DNA from 4 places in the Streptomyces sp. 840.1 genome. Region 2 is predicted to be linked to each of the others. Evidence: riboswitches for the same ligand, from Rfam matches in the RefSeq annotation. Region 2 holds a riboswitch; each other region holds the start of a gene.

Region 1 (4,182 bases), on a different contig from region 2:
GCCGCCGTTCACGAATTCGCCGCCGTCGTCCGGGCTGCTGGGCTCCCCGGTGACCAGGTCGTCGTAGCCGTCGCCGTTGATGTCACCGGACGCGACGGCCGGGCCGCCACGCAGGTCCCGGTCGTAGCGCAGGCCCTGGACCTCGGCCAGGAAGAGCGCGGACCAGCCGTACCCCGGTTCGTCGCCCCCGGTGACTCCGGAGACGACGAGGTCGGCGAGGCCGTTGCCGTCGTAGTCGCCGGTGGTCATCGCCCCCGGCAGGATCGGGCGGCCCGGCGTGCCGGGGAGCCGCTGGTGGGAGAGGGGCGGCGGGGGTGCGGATGCCCGGCGCGCGGCCGCGTCGTACTGGTAGAGCGTGAGGTCGTCGTGGTCGGTCACGGCGAGCTGGTCGCCGGGGATGTCGGGGCTGAAGTGGGCCGCCGCGAGGGCGCCGGCGAACCTGGCACCGGCCGTGGGAGCGTCGGCCTGCAGCCAGTCGCCCGCCGCGCCCGTGAGCCCCTTCGCGGAGCCCCACAGCACGACGGCGCCGCCCGCGTCGGTCACCGGCTCGACGTCCTCACCGGGTACGCCGACGACCGCGTCGTCGTAGCCGTCCCCGTCGAGGTCGCCGGTGGCGAGGGCCCGGCCGAAGCCGTCGCCCGCCTCGGCGGCCCCCGGTACACCGGCGGTGTTCTGGCTGAGGACGGCCGCGCGGGCCGTTCCGGTGCCGGTGGGCGAGCCGTACTGCACGGTGACGTACCCCGCGCCCTTCTTCCCGCCGACGGTGCCGCCCGGCGCGCCGGTGAGCACGTCGTCGTAGCCGTCGCCGTCGAAATCGCTGTTGCGGTCGTTCGCGTGCGTTCCGCCGGGAGTACCGGCGTGGGCGGCGGGGGCAGCGATGCCGGCCACCGCCGTCAGGAGACAGGCGGCCGCGACAACGGCGGCCGAGCGGTTGGTGCGCACGAGCGGCTCCTCGGTTCAAGGATGACCGGGCGAGTCCGGGGGGACGCGGGGAAGGGCCCGTTGCCTTCCCCGCGTCCCGTTCGACCGCCTGTGGGCCGCAAGGGTTGTACGGCACGCGAAAGGGGTGGGAGGGAGCCACGTGGCTCCCTCCCACCCCTGCGCCCGGCTCCTCCCGAAGGTGGGGGCCGGGGTATGTCAGTAGGCGCCGAAGACGTTGTCGATCGAGCCGTAGGTGGCCGCGGCGTAGTTGCACGCGGCGGTGATGTTGGCGACCGGGTCGAGGATGTCCATCGACGTACCGGCCACGTGGTAGGCCTCGAAGGTGGGCTGGATCACCTGGAGCAGGCCCTTGGAGGGCGTGCCGGCGACCGCGTTCGAGTCCCAGTTGTTGACGATCTGCGGGTTGCCGGAGGACTCGCGGATGATGTTGCGGTGGATGCTGTCGTAGCTGCCGGGGATGCCGTGCTGGGCCATCACGGCCAGCGACTCCTTGATCCAGCCGTCGAGGTCGTCGGTGTACGCGGTCGCGCCCTGTGCGGGAGTGGTGGCCGCGGTCTCGGTGGCGACGGTCTCGGTGGCGGCGGTCTTCTCCGCCACAGGCGTGACCGTCCGCTGGGAACGGTCGGCGCGGTCGGCACTCTCGGACCGGTCGGACGACTGCGCGTCGGCCGCGGACTTTGCCTCGGACGCGGCCTTTGCCTTCGAATCGGCGGTCGGCGCGGCCTTGTGCGGGGCGGCTGCGGACTTGGCGCCAATGGTCAGCTTGAGGCCCGGGTGAATCAGATCGGGGTTTCCGCCGACCACACTCCGGTTGTCCTGGTAGAGCCGCTCCCAGCCACCGCTGAGGGAATGACCCCGGGCGATCTTGGAAAGCGAATCACCGGAGACCACGGAATAGGTGGCGGACTCGGCCTTGTGGGCAGCAATTCCCTTGGCAGCAAAGGCGGTCGAGGTCGCCGACTTTTCTGCGACGACCGGGTGCGCCGGTGCGGCAGAAGCGGACCCGGACATGATCAGGGGGAGCGCGAGAACGACTCCGCCCGTGCTCACGGCGATGAAACCGCGGGTCAGGGAGGTGGACTTGGAACGACGGTGGTTACCCATGATGGGCATGGCGCATTTCCTCTCCGCCGCCTGCGAGGTGAGCTGTCGGGTTCGGACTGGAGATGTCCGGCCGCACGTGATGGCGACTTAACCCCTAGCCGCTCCGGATACCGGACCGGCGGCAAACCTGGGTCCCCCGCTCCTGCCGTACGTGAGTGGTCGGGTTCCCGGACGGCGGCAGGATTCGGCGTTCCATCCGGATTGACGGTGACCGTAAGCGAAAAGCGTCGGGCGGAACAAGCCCTGAATTCTTGATCGCAATTGATTCGCAAGATCAATTCAAGGAAATGCTCAGAATCAGATCCCCGAAGCCAAGTCAACTTTCTTGGCACGACAGGGAACCGAAGCCGGACGCACCGCGTCACGGGCCGGGAAGGTGATGCTGACCACTGCGCCCGAAAAGGGTGATTTGCTCAATCTCCATACCCTTTGAGCCACAGAAAAGCGTCTTCGGTGGGCGATTAACGACGATTCCGATTAATCACTCAATCAGGACATTTCACTGGAGGTGACGACCCGCCACCCCGGCTCGGCGTCGCCTCTAATCCATCTCCACAGATGCATCTAAATAGATGCACTACGGTGTGGGGCATCGGCCGACGCTCCGGGCGCCGCCCGCCACTGCGACCGGGAGAACCTGATTTCCTCGACACCGACGGCGCCACGCTCCACTACGAGGTCCGCGGCTCCGGCCCGCCGCGCTCGGCAACCCCGGGGCAGCTCGCGCTGGTCGTGGCGCCCGACCCGGCCGCACCGTCAACGGCAACACCACGCATCCGCGGGCGTTCGCGGCCCGGCTGCGGAACGTGCCGTCCAGCGCATGAGCGCGGGCACGGCCGGCCGGGACGATGACGGGCGACCGCCGCCCCACACGACGGCGAACGGCAGACGGCAGACGGCAGACGGCAGATCCGACCCGGTCAAAGCGAGAGGTTCCGGCTCCCCTCGCGTCGCAGAAGCGCGGAAAGGTGGTGCTGGAGCGGCTGGCCGACAGCCGCGAGGTCGTGGACGAATTCGAGCGTGCCGTCGGCCGTCAGCGTGTAACGGCGGCGTGTGGCGCTGACCTCCTTGGCGGTGGGCGCGAGGGCGACCCGATGGGTGGCCAGGTCGGCCACGCCGTCCGCAGCACTGCCCGTCAGGATCTCCGCGACACCGGTGGGCTGAGTGATCAGCGCCTCCACACGCCCGTCCGGCTGCATCCGCCACCAGCCGCTCTCCCGCGCCGAGGGCCGCAGCGGGGCGTCGTCCGCGTCGAGCAGCCAGGCGCGCGCCTCGTAGTGGAGGAAGGGGCGCCCGTCATGACTGAACGTCACCTCCTGCGCGTACCGGAACTCCTGGGCGAGCGTCGGGTATTCACCGCGGCCCTGCCCGGTCCAGGTGCCCAGGAACCCGGTCAGTGGTGCGAGCAGCGCGTGCGGAGCAGGCGCGTCGTCCGGCCGGAACGCGTCGGGGTACGGGTACTGCCGGGCGGGGTCGGACATCTTGCGCGCTCCTGGATCGGTGACGGGGACGGGCGCCGCGCGAAGGCGACGGCGACGGTTGGCAGCCTAAGGGCTGTCCCGTGAATGATCTCCGGCTCGCGTGACACGCGGCCTCCCGCTGCCTGGATTTGCCCGCCTGCTCAGGTGTTCAGGATGCGCACGGCGAGCAGTAGCTGCCAGGCCCAGCCGATGGTCAGCGAGATGCGCTGAAGCAGTCCGCCGATGTCGACCCAGCGTTGCCGCTGATCGAACGCGGCACTGGCCAGGGCCATCGTCGCCACGAAGAGGACACCGCAGGCGATCGAGCAGACGGCCCAGCCGGGCGGGCCGGACGGGGCGTATACGAAGCAGGCGGCAGCGAGGGCCAGGAAGCCGATGGAGGAGAACAGGTCATGCAGAGCCCCCGCGCGGGTGTGACGCCGGAGCCGATCAGGCGTGCCGGGCGGGTAGCCGCTCACCGGATCCGTCCGGAAGGCGCCTGCTCCCAGCAGACCGACCGCCCACGCGCCGACCAGCAGGGCGCCCCACTCGAAGGGCCCGACACGCCACAGAGCCACAGCGAAGGCCAGCGACAGCCCGCCCGCGAAGAGGAAGTTGACGGTCTGTGCCCACCCGGCAGGGCCGAGGGTGAGCGAGCTGACGGGATGGCGGCGCG
Region 2 (4,182 bases):
CCCGCGTACACCGCGGCGTCGTCGAGGATCTCCTCGATGCGCAGCAGCTGGTTGTACTTGGCGACACGGTCCGAGCGGGCCGGGGCGCCGGTCTTGATCTGGCCGCAGTTCACGGCGACCGCGAGGTCGGCGATGGTGACGTCCTCGGTCTCGCCGGAGCGGTGGGACATCATGCACTTGAAGCCGTTGCGCTGGGCCAGCTCGACGGCGTCCAGGGTCTCGGTCAGCGAACCGATCTGGTTGACCTTGACGAGCAGGGCGTTGGCCGAGCCCTCCTCGATGCCCCGGGCCAGGCGCTCCGGGTTGGTGACGAAGAGGTCGTCGCCGACGATCTGCACCTTGGCGCCGATCTTGTCGGTGATGACCTTCCAGCCGGCCCAGTCGTCCTCGTACAGCGGGTCCTCGATGGAGACCAGCGGGTACGCGGAGACGAGCTCCTCGTAGTACTCGGTCATCTCGGCGGCCGAGCGGGACTTGCCCTCGAACTCGTACGTGCCGTCCTTGTAGAACTCGGACGCGGCGACGTCGAGCGCGAGCGCGATGTCCTTGCCGGGGGCGTAACCGGCTTCCTTGATCGCCTCGACGATGAGGTCGAGCGCGGCGCGGTTGGACTCCAGGTTCGGCGCGAAGCCGCCCTCGTCACCGAGTCCGGTGGACAGGCCCTTGGTCTTCAGGACCTTCTTCAGGGTGTGGTAGACCTCGGCGCCCCAGCGCAGGGCCTCGGAGAAGGACTCCGCGCCGATCGGGGCGATCATGAACTCCTGGATGTCCACGTTGGAGTCGGCGTGCGACCCACCGTTGAGGATGTTCATCATCGGGACGGGCAGCAGGTGCGCGTTCGGGCCACCGAGGTAGCGGAACAGCGGCAGGTCCGAGGCCTCGGACGCGGCGTGGGCGACGGCGAGCGAGACGCCGAGGATGGCGTTGGCGCCGAGCGAGCCCTTGTTCTCGGTGGCGTCCAGGTCGAACATGGCCTGGTCGATCAGCCGCTGCTCGGTCGCGTCGTAGCCGACGAGCTCCGGGCCGATCTGCTCGATCACGGCGAGGACCGCCTTCTCGACGCCCTTCCCGTGGTAGCGGTTGGGGTCACCGTCGCGAAGCTCAATGGCCTCGAACGCACCGGTGGAGGCTCCGGACGGAACGGCAGCACGACCCGTGCTGCCGTCGTCGAGGCCAACCTCGACCTCGACCGTGGGGTTGCCCCGGGAGTCGAGGATTTCCCGGGCTACGACGACGTCGATGGACGGCACGAGGCATCTCCTTCTGGGATATGACGCTGGTTGTGCAGGGTCACTTTGGCCTTGCGACAAGAGCCTAACCGGCCCGGCCGTCTCAGTCGGCCGCCCGCCCGTCCCCTGGGACGAAAAAGGACCCAAGAGCGGTCATAGCGGGGCGAACAGCCAGAAATTTACTGACCAGTAACTACAACAGTTGAACAATCGGCCCGGAGATTCCCGGGCCGCCGAGCCCGCGGACCGGCGACCGACGGACCCCGGCCCGGCACGCGTGGAGGGGAAGACGCGGGCCGGGCCGGGCGATCGGCGAGGAGAGTGCCGAACTACTTCACCAGGTGCAGCTGCTGACCCGGGAAGATCATGTCGGCGTCCTTGACGATGTCCTTGTTCAGCTTGAACAGCTGCTCCCAGCCGCCCTTGACGTCGTGGTCGGCCGCGATCTTGCTCAGCGAGTCGCCGGTGACGACCTTGTACTCGCCGTCACCCTTCTTGACCTTCTCGCCGGTCGGGGTGGTCACGGTCTTCTTCTGCTCGGCCTTGGGGGCGGTCGAGCGCTCCGAGCGGTTGGTGGCCGGGGCCTCGGTGCGCTCGGCCTTCTTCGGCTCGGCCTGCTGGGCCGGGGCGGACTCCTGCTTGGGAGCGGACTCCTGCTTGGGGGCGGACTCCTGCTTGGGGGCGGCGGAGCCGGTGTCGACGCCCGGGTCCACACCGTCGTTGCTCAGGTTGCCGGCACCGGCGCAGGACCAGGCGCCCGGTCCCTGCATGTCGAGGAGCTTCTCGGCCACGGCGATCTGCTGGGACTTGCTGGCGAGGTCGGCGCGGGCCGCGTACTGCGTACCGCCGGCGGCGGCCCAGCTGGACTGCGAGAACTGCAGACCGCCGTAGTAGCCGTTGCCGGTGTTGATGGACCAGTTGCCGCCGGACTCGCACTGGGCGACCGCGTCCCACGTGGAGACGGAGGCGGCGGAGGCGCCGGTGGCACCCATCAGGGGCACGGCGATGGCGGCACCGGTCACACCGGCGAGGGTGGCGATACGGACGGCCTTGGACGGGCGGCGGTGCTTGTTGCCCTTGCTGTTAAGCAGCATCGAGACTTCTCCTCACCGACGCCTGCGAGGTGAGCTGTCGGGTTCGGGCCAAGTGAGTTGCCCGGTCGCGCGTCCTAGCGCACGACTTAACCCCAAGCCGGTCCTGATCCGTCCTGCGACGATCGGGCCCGGCACTTACCTGGGTCCCCCGCTCCTGCCTACGGCGCTTTACGCGTCTGTTCCCTTCGACCGACGGCAGGATTCGGCGTGACGGTCGACGGGGCCCGCGGTGCGAGCGGTTCTGACCGTAAACACACGCAACCCCTACATTCAAAGAAGGACATACCGGATAAACAGCCCTTCCTTGCATCGGATAAACGCCTGTTTGCGCAGGTCGGAACGGATGCGGAGGGAGCTCACGGACAAGACGCGCCAGTTCACGCAAAGAGACCCATGTCTCACTTAGTTCAAAGTGGGACATAGGCCTCTTAAGTACCCCGGATCCGAGGTGTTTTCAGCTGTTGATCAGACCGTTCCCACGGTCGTTTCCGCGACGGCTCCCAGGGCGGCCCTGACTGGGCCTCAGCCGGTCGCCCCCAGCCGCTTTCAGCCGGTCTTCACGCCGAGGTCGAGGTGCTGACCGGGCAGGATGAGGTCCGGGTCGGAGCCGACGGCCGCCTTGTTGGCCTCGTACAGCCCGGTCCAGCCGCCGGGCAGCTCCTGCGCGTCGGCGATCGCCCAGAGGTTGTCGCCGGGCCGGACGGTGTAGGTGCCGTCGGCGGCAGGCGCACCCTCGGCGCGCCCGGCACCCTCGCCGCGCGAGGCGTGCCGCCCCGAGTCCCGCCCGTCGCCGGTCCGCTCCGGGGCCGGGGCGCCGCGGTGCTTGCCGCCCGCCTCGGCGTCCGGGGAGGCCTCGTCCCGGCCGTCTGCGGGGCCGGTCGCGCCGGAGGAGCCGGAGGAGCCGGAAGCCGGAGGCGTGGCGTCCGGGGAGGCCGAGGCGTCCGGCTTGCGGTCCTTGCTGCCGGCCGGGTCGGCCGTGGTGTCGTCCGACGGGGCCTTCGTCCTGTCCTCGGCCGCGTCGTCCGACGGGTCGGCGCTCTTCGACGGGTCAGCACTCTTCGACGGGTCGGCACTCGCGGACGGGTCCGCGCTCTTTGACGGGTCGGCGGCCGGGGTGGCGGCCGGATCGACGCCCGGGTCGACGCCCGGCATGGATCCGTCCGCGGCGAGGCCGGAGAGGACGGCGCAGCTGGGCCACGCCTTCGGCCCCTGGTCGTCCAGCACCTTCTCCGCCACGGCGATCTGCTGCGAGCGGCTGGCGAGGTCCGCGCGCGGGGCGTACGCATCGCCGCCGTAGGACTTCCAGACCTCCTGCGAGAACTGCAGGCCGCCGTAGAAACCGTTGCCGAGGTCGGCACTCCACATGCCGCCGCTCTCGCACTCCGCGACCCGGTCCCAGGTCGAGGCGTCGGCGGCGTGCGCACCTGCCGCACCGAGCAGCGGGATGGCGATGGCCGATCCGGTCACGCCTGCGGCGACGATGATCGCGGGTGCCTGCCGAGGGCGACGGTGTCTGCCGTTCGCGGAGCCCATGGGAATGCCTTCCGTGTGACTGACAAGTGACTGGTGAGTCGAACGGTGAACCTAGCGGGACTCGAACGTGTGTCACAAGTCGATGCAGCGGAGATCACGCGAAAGTCACAATGTTGACAGAGTGTCACCTTCACCGGCGACGGCCCCGGGGGTGAACTCCACCGGGAGCGTGCGCAGTCCACGCATGATGAGCCCGCCACGCCAGCGCAAATCGGCAGCTTCCCCCGCAAGTCGCAGGTCCGGAAGGCGTTTCAACAGCGTGGCCAGCGCGGCCTGTCCCTCCAGCCGGGCGAGCGGTGCTCCCAGGCAGTAATGGATGCCGTGTC
Region 3 (4,182 bases), on a different contig from region 2:
CCCCCCGCACGGTCGAGAAGCACATCGCCAGCCTGATGAACAAGACGGACGCGGCCGACCGGGCGGACCTGTGTGCGTGGTCGACCCGGCTGACGAAGCCGTGATGCAGGCCCTGGCCTGATTCGCCCGGGTGCGGCCGGGATTCGAGAGCGTCGTCCCTCACCGCCCCACCCCTCCCCCGGCTTCAGCGGGGCTGAGCAGCCTTTCATCAGAACCGCGTGGCGGATCCGCGGGATGTCCACGCTGGGCGAACAGCAACAACGGGCTCCGGCACTGGACTTCAGTGGATCACTGGGCCATGCTCCCATCAGAACGTTCTGTACGTCCTGTACGTTTTTTACGGACGCGCGCGGCGCCCTTCCCAGGCCCCCGCGCGCCCCGGAGGAGAGGTCTTCGCCATGTACCGCCCCGCCGCACGCCACGTACTGCCCGAGTTCACCGAGCGCACGTCCCAGGGGACCCGCACGCTGGACCCGTACTCCAAGCTGCTGGCCGAACGGGTCATCTTCCTGGGCACTCCGGTCGACGACATCGCGGCCAGTGACCTGGTCGCACAGTTCATGTACCTGGAGTACGACGCACCCGACCGGCCCATCCAGCTCTACATCAACTCGCCCGGCGGCTCGTTCGCGGCGATGACGGCGGTGTACGACACGATGGAGTACCTGACCTGCGAGGTGGAGACCTTCTGCCTCGGCCAGGCGGGTGCCGGCGCTGCCGTGCTGCTGGCCGCGGGAGCTCCCGGCCGCCGGCACGCGCTGCCCGGGGCGCGGGTCGTGGTGCAGCAGCCCGAACTCGCCGAGCCCGTGCAGGGACAGCCGTCCGACCTGGAGATCGAGGCGCGGGAACTGCTGCGGATGCGCGAGATGCTGACGGGCATGCTGGCCCGTCACACCGGCCGCCCCGCCGAGGAGATCACCGCCGACACCGATCGCGATCTCATCCTCGACGCCGAGGGCGCCAAGGCGTACGGACTGGTCGACCACATCGTGCAGAACCGCGGGCCCGCGGCGCTGCCGTCCGTCACGAGGTGAACCGCTGATGCAGCCACCGGATTTCCCGCCGCTGCCCGCCCTGACCCGCGCGGAGGGCGAGTTCATCGACCGCTATCTGGAGGTCGTCGACCAGCTGGGCCGGATCAACCCGGCCCGCGCGGACAGTACCTACGGCGCCTTGCGCGCCGCACAGGCGCTCGCCTCGCACGCGGTGGCGCTTCGGGACGCGCTCGCGCTGATGCACGAGCGGGGCGAGAGGCAGATCCACTCCGCCACGTTGACGCGGGCGTTACGGGTGCTGGACGGCGAGCGCCGCGCCGGGCGGCTCACCGTGCCACCCGACCCGCCGAGTTGATCAACTCCCCTGCGCCGACACGCCCGACGGGTGGATCAATTTCTCTCGCTCGTTCGGCGTAGGTGTTACCTCGCACGAGGGACAGGTCAACTTGCGCTTTCGAGGTGGACCATGGGTGAAATCTCCCGTTCCACCCCTGGTACCGCAACGGCTGGAGAAGTGCGGCGACTCCCCAGAAGACCCCCTGTCCACCCGAACGGGTCAGCCGTGACGAGCCTCACATATCACCGTTTCACCTCGGAAATCCGGCGTTCGGTGAGTCAAGATCCCTGGGACGACAAGCCCCCGCCACCGCGGCGGGGCGGTCCGGGCGGACGCCGAGTCCTGCCGCTGTCCGGATGCCTGGTCGACAGGAGTGGATCGGCAGGAGTGGAGGACCCAAGCACAACGGGCCGACCGGACTTCCGGTCGTCCCTCGGGGTGAAGCCGCCTTGTGCGGCCGGGCGACTTCGCCGGCCCGAACCCGACAGGTCATCCTTCACAGGCGGCTGACGAAGGGTTGCGCATGACTGCGCAGGTTCATGTCCCGTCTCTCCTCGCTCGGGCCACGACGGCCTCGATCATGACGCTCGCCGCCGTCGGCGGCACGCTGTTCGTCCCCGGCGCCGTGACCGACGCCCAGGCCGCGACTCATTCGATGAAGGCGCTCAACATCGCCGCGTCGAAGAAGGGATCGCCCTACCGGTGGGGCGCCACCGGACCCAGCCGTTTCGACTGCTCCGGGCTGACGCTCTACTCGTTCAAGAAGGCGGGCAAGAAGCTCCCGCGCACGGCCCAGCAGCAGTACAACAAGACCCGCCACATCTCGGCGTCGAAGCGGCAACGCGGCGATCTGGTCTTCTTCCATTCGGGCCGCAGCATCTTCCACGTGGGCATCTACGCGGGCAGCGGCAAGATCTGGCACTCGCCGAAGACCGGCGCCGTGGTGCGGCTGGAGAAGATCTGGACCAGGAGCGTCTACTACGGCCGGGTCGGCTGACTCCACCGCTCCCCCACCGGACGGACGTCTCCCGTCAGTGCAGCAGGGTGCCGGTCACCAGCACCGCCCCCAGCACGGTGAGTGCCGCGCCGCTGCCGCCCTCGATCGCGCGGGCGGTTCGCGGCCGGCGCAGCCACCGGCCCAGCCGGTCCACCAGGAGCGCCACGGCCGGGAACCAGATCAGGGCCAGCAGCACGACGATCGCGGCGAGCAGCACCGTCCTGGGCAGCGGGGCGGCCCCGGCCGGGACGAACTGCGGAAGCAGGCTGAGGAAGAGCACCGGCGCCTTGGGGTTCAGCGCGTTGGTCAGGAAGCCCTGGCGCAGTGCGCGCCGGGTCCCGACGGCGGCCTCCGCGCTCGCCATGCCGTCGGGGTGGTCCGTCGTGGTCCCGGTGCCGTTCGTCGGCCCCTTTCGGTGCCGGGCCGAGCGCAGCGCGCTGATGCCCAGGTAGAGGACGTACGCCCCGCCCAGGAGTTGCACCGTGCGGAACAGCACCGGCACCGCCACCAGCACGGCGGCCAGCCCGGCCACGGCGAGCGCGGTGTGGACGAGCAGCCCCCCGGCCACGCCGAGCGCGGTCGCCACCCCCGCCGACCGTGAGGCCAGAGCGTTGCGTACGACGACGGTGAAATCCGCTCCGGGCAGCGCGACCATGGCGGCGGCGACTCCGAGGAAGGCGGTCAGCTGGGCATCCATGGCTCCACCCTGGACCCGAACAGCCTTTAGCATGTACTTGCAATCTTGTGGGTCTGCCAAAAGGAATGCTTAATGTACGACCCGACACGGCTGGCGGCGCTGGTGGCGGTCGCCGAGGCCGGTTCGATCACCCGGGCCGCCGCCCGCCTCGGCTACACCGCCCCCGCGCTCTCCCAGCAGCTCGCCAAGCTGGAGCGGGAGGCCGGTGCCGCGCTGCTGGTGCGGCACCACCGGGGCGCCCGGCTGACCGCTGCGGGCGAGCTGCTCGCCGGCCGGGCCCGGCGGGTCCTGGACGAGATGGACCAGGCGCGCCACGAGCTCGCGCGACTGGCCGGGCTCTCCGGCGGGCGCCTGCGGGTCGGCACCTTCACCACGGCCGGCATCCATCTGCTGCCTCCCGTGCTGAGCGCCTTCCGCCGGGCGCACCCGGACGTGGAGCTGATCGTCACGGAGTACGAGCCGCCGGGCGGGGTGGCGGCCGTGGCCGGGGGCGAGGTCGACCTCGCGCTGACGCACGCGTACGAACCGGCCGCCACGGCGCCGCTCCCCTCGGGGCTCAGCGCCGAGCCGCTGCTGGTCGAGGAGCTGGTGCTGATCACCGCGGTCGGTCAGGTGCTGGCCGATGGCAGCGGGCGGCTCCCGGTGACGGACCTGGCGGGCCGGCCGCTGATCAGCAGCGCCCCCACCCATCCGCCTCGGCGCGGGGTGGAGAACGCGCTGGCCGAGGCGGGCGCACTGCCCGCGGTGGTCTGCGAGTCGCCCGGCTACGCCCTGGTGTGCGCACTGGTCAGCGCGGGCATCGGGATCGCGGTGGTGCCGGAGATGGTCGCGGCCATGTCCCCGACGCCGTTGTCGGTGCGGAGGCTGGAGCCGGCGGCGTTCCGGCGGACCATTTCGGTGGTGCACCGCGGTGACCGGTCGAGCGCGGCGGCGGCGACCCTTCGGGCCCTGCTGCGGAGCGGGTTCGGCCGGGCCGCCGCCGCACCCCCGGGGAACCGGGCCGCCGCATCCCAGTGACCCGGGGCGACCTGCTGCGGGCCGGTCAGGTCTGGACGGGGACGCTCCAGGGGAGCGCGATCCAGACGGTCTTGCCGCCGTCGGCGGTGGGTGTGACGGTCAGCCGGCCACCGTACTCCTTGGCCAGCGAGCGGATGAT
Region 4 (4,182 bases), 2.0 Mb from region 2:
CGACGTAGCCGGTGATCCGGGTCCCGGAACCGGCGTTGGTCCAGAGGTTCTTCGGGCGGCGGCTCTCGTTGCGCTCGATGACGGCGTTGGCCGCGGACAGGATCGTCTGGGTGGAGCGGTAGTTCTGCTCCAGCAGGATCGTGGTCGCGTCCGGGTAGTCCTCCTCGAACTGGAGGATGTTGCGGATCGTCGCGCCGCGGAAGGCGTAGATCGACTGGTCGGCGTCACCCACGACGCACAGCTCGCCGGGTGCGTCGGCGGCACCGGCCGGTCCGACCAGCTCCCGTACGAGCGTGTACTGGGCGTGGTTGGTGTCCTGGTACTCGTCGACCAGGACGTGCCGGAAGCGGCGGCGGTAGTGCTCGGCGACGTCGGGGAAGGCCTGGAGCAGGTGCACCGTCGTCATGATGATGTCGTCGAAGTCCAGCGCGTTGGCCTCGCGCAGCCGGGACTGGTACATCGCGTAGGCCTGGGCGAGGGTCTTCTCGAAACCGTCCGTCGCCTGGCCGGCGAAGGTCTCCTCGTCTATCAGCTCGTTCTTCAGGTTCGACACCTTCGCCGTGAACGACTTCGGCGGGAAGCGCTTCGGGTCGAGGTCGAGATCGCGGCAGACCAGGGCCATCAGCCGCTTGGAGTCCGCGGCGTCGTAGATCGAGAACGAGGAGGTGAAGCCGAGCTTCTTCGACTCGCGGCGCAGGATCCGTACGCACGCGCTGTGGAAGGTCATGACCCACATGGCGTTGGCGCGGGGGCCGACGAGCTGCTCGACGCGCTCCTTCATCTCGCCCGCGGCCTTGTTGGTGAAGGTGATCGCCAGGATCTGGCCGGGGTGCACGCCGCGCTCGGCCAGCAGGTGGGCGATGCGGTGGGTCAGCACCCGGGTCTTGCCGGAACCGGCCCCGGCGACGATGAGCAGCGGGGAGCCCGCGTGCACGACGGCGGCACACTGCTCGGTGTTCAGCCCGTCGAGCAGCGCGGCGGCATCGATGACCGGGCGGTGGGCGCCGTCCCGGTAGTACGCGTCGCGGGGCGGCGGGGGCCCGTCGAACACGCCTGAGAAGAGGTCCTCCGGCACCGCTTCGGGTGCGGAGTCCTCGGGGGGCGGCGGGGGCCCTTCCTCCGTGTGCTGGAGGCCGGCCAGGAAACTGTCGTCAAAGAGGCTGCTCATCGCTGTCCGAGTCTAGGCGGCCGCACTGACACCCCGGAGCCGCATGGGAAAACACACCGTCCGGGGCCACACACCGCGATGCCCGGTCCACCCTGCGTAGGGAACTCGCGCGCCGCGCCGGGCCGAACCTTACGGCTTCCATAAGGTCACGGAAACGTATCGGGCATATCGAACATCAACCTTCACAGCGGCACCATGAGTTGGCTAGCGTGCTCGTTCGGACGGCCCGTACCCCCAGAGGCGAACCACGCCGAGCGGGCGTCCACGCCGAATCCGGGCTGCCTCCAGGGGTCCGGAACCGGGGACCCACACGCAGCACCGGGGTGAATCGGTCCGAAACCCCCATAGGACCGTAGGGCAGCCTTCCGTTCCGCCCGAACCCGACAGCTAACCCGGTAGGCGGTCCACGGAAGGAGATGCCGGCCTTGGCATCGCATCGCAAACCGCGCCCCCGGGTGCGCAGCAGCGTCCCCGCCATCGGGTTCACGACGGCCGCACTCGCCTCGGTGACCCTGCTGTCCACACAGAGCGCGCTCGCGGCCCCGGCCCCGAAGCCCGGCATCGAGGACGTCCAGAAGAAGGTCGACGCCCTGTACCGGGAGGCGGGCACCGCCACCCAGCACTACGACGAGGCGAAAGAGGCGTCCGCCGAGCAGCGCACCAAGGTGGACACGCTGCTGGACGACATCGCCGAGCGCGCCGACAAGCTGAACGACGCCCGCCGCACCCTCGGCAACTACGCGGCCGCCCAGTACCGCGACGGGGCGCTCGCGCCGACCGCCACCTTCTTCCTGGCCAACGACCCGCAGTCGTTCTTCGACCAGACCCATCTCATGGACCGGATGGCCTCGAACCAGCAGCAGGCCGTCACGGACTTCCGTACGAAGCAGGCCGAGGCGTCGAAGAAGCGTGCCGAGGCGGTGACGAGCCTGGAGACGCTCACCGCGACGCAGACGAAGCTGCGCACCAGCAAGCAGAACGTGCAGACGAAGCTGACCGAGGCGCGCACGCTGCTGTCGAAGCTGACCGCCGAGGAGAAGGCGCGGCTGGCCGAGCTGGAGCAGAAGAAGAAGGCCGAGGCCAAGCGCAAGGCGGCGGAGCTGGCGAAGAAGCAGGCCGCCGCGAAGGCCGAGGCCGACCGCAAGGCCAAGGAGGCGGGAAGCGGCACCGGCTCGGACACCGGAACGGGCTCGGGCACGGGCACCGGCACCGGTTCGGGTTCGGGTTCGGGTTCGGGTTCGGGTTCGGACAGCAGCGCCTCGACGAAGGCCGAGAAGGTCCTCGCGTTCGCCAGGGCCCAGCTCGGCAAGCCCTACGTCTGGGGGGCGACCGGCCCGTCCTCGTACGACTGCTCGGGGCTGACCCAGGCGGCCTGGAAGGCTGCGGGCGTCACCATTCCGCGGACCACCTGGGACCAGGTGAACGTCGGCACCCGGATCGCCACGGACGATCTGCAGCCCGGGGACCTGGTCTTCTTCTACGACGACATCAGCCACGTCGGCATCTACAAGGGCGACGGCATGATGATCCACGCGCCGAAGCCGGGGGCCAACGTGCGCGAGGAGTCGATCTACTACATGCCGATCTACGGGAGCGTGCGCCCCGGCTAGGGTCTTCCGTCCGGATCAGGGCCTCTCGTTCGGATCAGGGTCCGCCGTCGGTTCGCCGTCGGCCCGGCGTCAGCTCGTCGTCGGCGGCGGCTCTCCCGTCCGTCGGGCGATCAGGACCTCGATTCCGTCCAGGATCCGGGTCAGGCCGAAGTCGACGTCGTCGTCGCCGATGTCGTCGTCGTATTCGTCGCGCGACATCATGGACGCCAGAATCGGATATCCGTGCTCGTGCAGGAGCGGGCGCAGGAACCGCGCCACGGCGGCGGACCGGACCGGGGCCGCGCTGCTGTCGCGCACATCACGGCGGGCACTGGCGATGCGCCGCGCGTAGCCGTCGAGCAGCAGCGCGCACCCCAGTGATTCGGCGGCGCTCAGACCGGCACCGGTGAGCGCCGCCAGCAGCACCTCCGTCCAGCGCAGCAGGTTCGGGGTCGCGGGCGCCCCCCGGGTGGGCAGGTCCGGCAGCCAGGGGTGGGTGTCGCACCGCTCGATCATCGCCCTGGTCCAGGTGGTGGCCGCGGCCCGCCACCGCTCCGTACCGGTCTCCAGCTCCGGCGCCGGGCCCCAGGCCGCCTCGGCGGCGAGCACCAGCAGTTCGTCCCGTGAGCTGACGTACCGGTAGACCGCGTTGGCGGTGAGCCCCACCCGCCTCGCGACGTTCGGCATGGACAGGGCCGCGAAGCCCTCCGCGTCGGCCAGCCCGACAGCCGCCTCGACGATTCCCTCGACGCTCTGCGAGGGCTTCCGGCCCAGCCGCCCCGTCTTCACGGGCAGCCCCCATGCCAGGGCGAGGCCGGGCGGCAGCCGATCGTCGTCACCCGCCGGCATCGAGCTCATCTCCATGTCCCGTCCACCATGCCCCTCCGCAATGTCCCCGTCCGCAGGGGCATTGACTTCGTGCGTGCCTCACACTTTATATTAGTGTGGACCCCACACGAACTGTTCGAGGAAGTGAACTGCTGTGAATCCTCTACGCCGGACCCCCTCGCCGGGGCAGCGCGGACCGCAGGTCGCGGTGCGGCCGCGCTTACGGGCCCTGCTGACCGTTCTGCTCTGCTCCGCCATGATCAGCGGCGCGGCCGGAAGCACGCAGGCCGCACATCGCGCCGGGAACGGCCGTGGCGGGCCCGCCACCGTGGTCAGGACGGACACCGGCTCGGTCGAGGGCCGCCTCGGCAGGGACACCCGGATGTTCCAGGGCATCCCCTACGCCGCCCCGCCGGTCGGCCGGCTGCGCTGGGCCTCACCCCGGCCGGCCGCGTCCTGGCCGGGCGTGCGGAGCGCGACCGAACCCGGCAGCCGGTGCGCACAGGCGGGCGGGCTCATCGACCGGCAGAGCCTCAGCGAGGACTGCCTCTATCTGAACGTCACCACACCGCTGCGCGGCAGCGCCCGCGCGCTGCC

The links. Region 2 has a riboswitch for cyclic di-AMP ahead of EDD93_RS14885 (transglycosylase family protein). Riboswitches for the same ligand answer to the same signal wherever they lie in the genome.
Region 1: it holds a riboswitch for cyclic di-AMP, as region 2 does, so the genes downstream of both, EDD93_RS30245 (LysM peptidoglycan-binding domain-containing protein) here and EDD93_RS14885 (transglycosylase family protein) in region 2, are expected to answer to the same signal.
Region 3: it holds a riboswitch for cyclic di-AMP, as region 2 does, so the genes downstream of both, EDD93_RS29590 (C40 family peptidase) here and EDD93_RS14885 (transglycosylase family protein) in region 2, are expected to answer to the same signal.
Region 4: it holds a riboswitch for cyclic di-AMP, as region 2 does, so the genes downstream of both, EDD93_RS05500 (NlpC/P60 family protein) here and EDD93_RS14885 (transglycosylase family protein) in region 2, are expected to answer to the same signal.

Annotation. Positions count from the first base shown of each region.
Region 1 covers NZ_RJUU01000002.1:908,930-913,111, reverse strand. Annotated here, with positions in the region: gene EDD93_RS30250 (FG-GAP repeat protein) at 1-942, opposite strand, end outside; gene EDD93_RS30245 (LysM peptidoglycan-binding domain-containing protein) at 1,138-2,055, opposite strand; cyclic di-AMP (ydaO/yuaA leader) riboswitch at 2,061-2,246, opposite strand; gene EDD93_RS30240 (FABP family protein) at 2,967-3,527, opposite strand; gene EDD93_RS30235 (DUF998 domain-containing protein) at 3,668-4,182, opposite strand, start outside.
Region 2 covers NZ_RJUU01000001.1:3,251,685-3,255,866, reverse strand. Annotated here, with positions in the region: gene eno (phosphopyruvate hydratase) at 1-1,250, opposite strand, end outside; gene EDD93_RS14885 (transglycosylase family protein) at 1,559-2,323, opposite strand; cyclic di-AMP (ydaO/yuaA leader) riboswitch at 2,328-2,499, opposite strand; gene EDD93_RS14880 (transglycosylase family protein) at 2,870-3,856, opposite strand; gene EDD93_RS14875 (cytochrome P450) at 3,962-4,182, opposite strand, start outside.
Region 3 covers NZ_RJUU01000002.1:717,048-721,229, reverse strand. Annotated here, with positions in the region: gene EDD93_RS29605 (LuxR family transcriptional regulator) at 1-104, shown strand, start outside; gene EDD93_RS29600 (ATP-dependent Clp protease proteolytic subunit) at 399-1,034, shown strand; gene EDD93_RS29595 (hypothetical protein) at 1,042-1,350, shown strand; cyclic di-AMP (ydaO/yuaA leader) riboswitch at 1,656-1,852, shown strand; gene EDD93_RS29590 (C40 family peptidase) at 1,856-2,329, shown strand; gene EDD93_RS29585 (LysE family translocator) at 2,364-3,026, opposite strand; gene EDD93_RS29580 (LysR family transcriptional regulator) at 3,099-4,043, shown strand; gene EDD93_RS29575 (ATP-binding protein) at 4,069-4,182, opposite strand, start outside.
Region 4 covers NZ_RJUU01000001.1:1,222,009-1,226,190, forward strand. Annotated here, with positions in the region: gene pcrA (DNA helicase PcrA) at 1-1,168, opposite strand, end outside; cyclic di-AMP (ydaO/yuaA leader) riboswitch at 1,424-1,586, shown strand; gene EDD93_RS05500 (NlpC/P60 family protein) at 1,585-2,778, shown strand; gene EDD93_RS05505 (TetR/AcrR family transcriptional regulator) at 2,848-3,621, opposite strand; gene EDD93_RS05510 (carboxylesterase/lipase family protein) at 3,740-4,182, shown strand, end outside.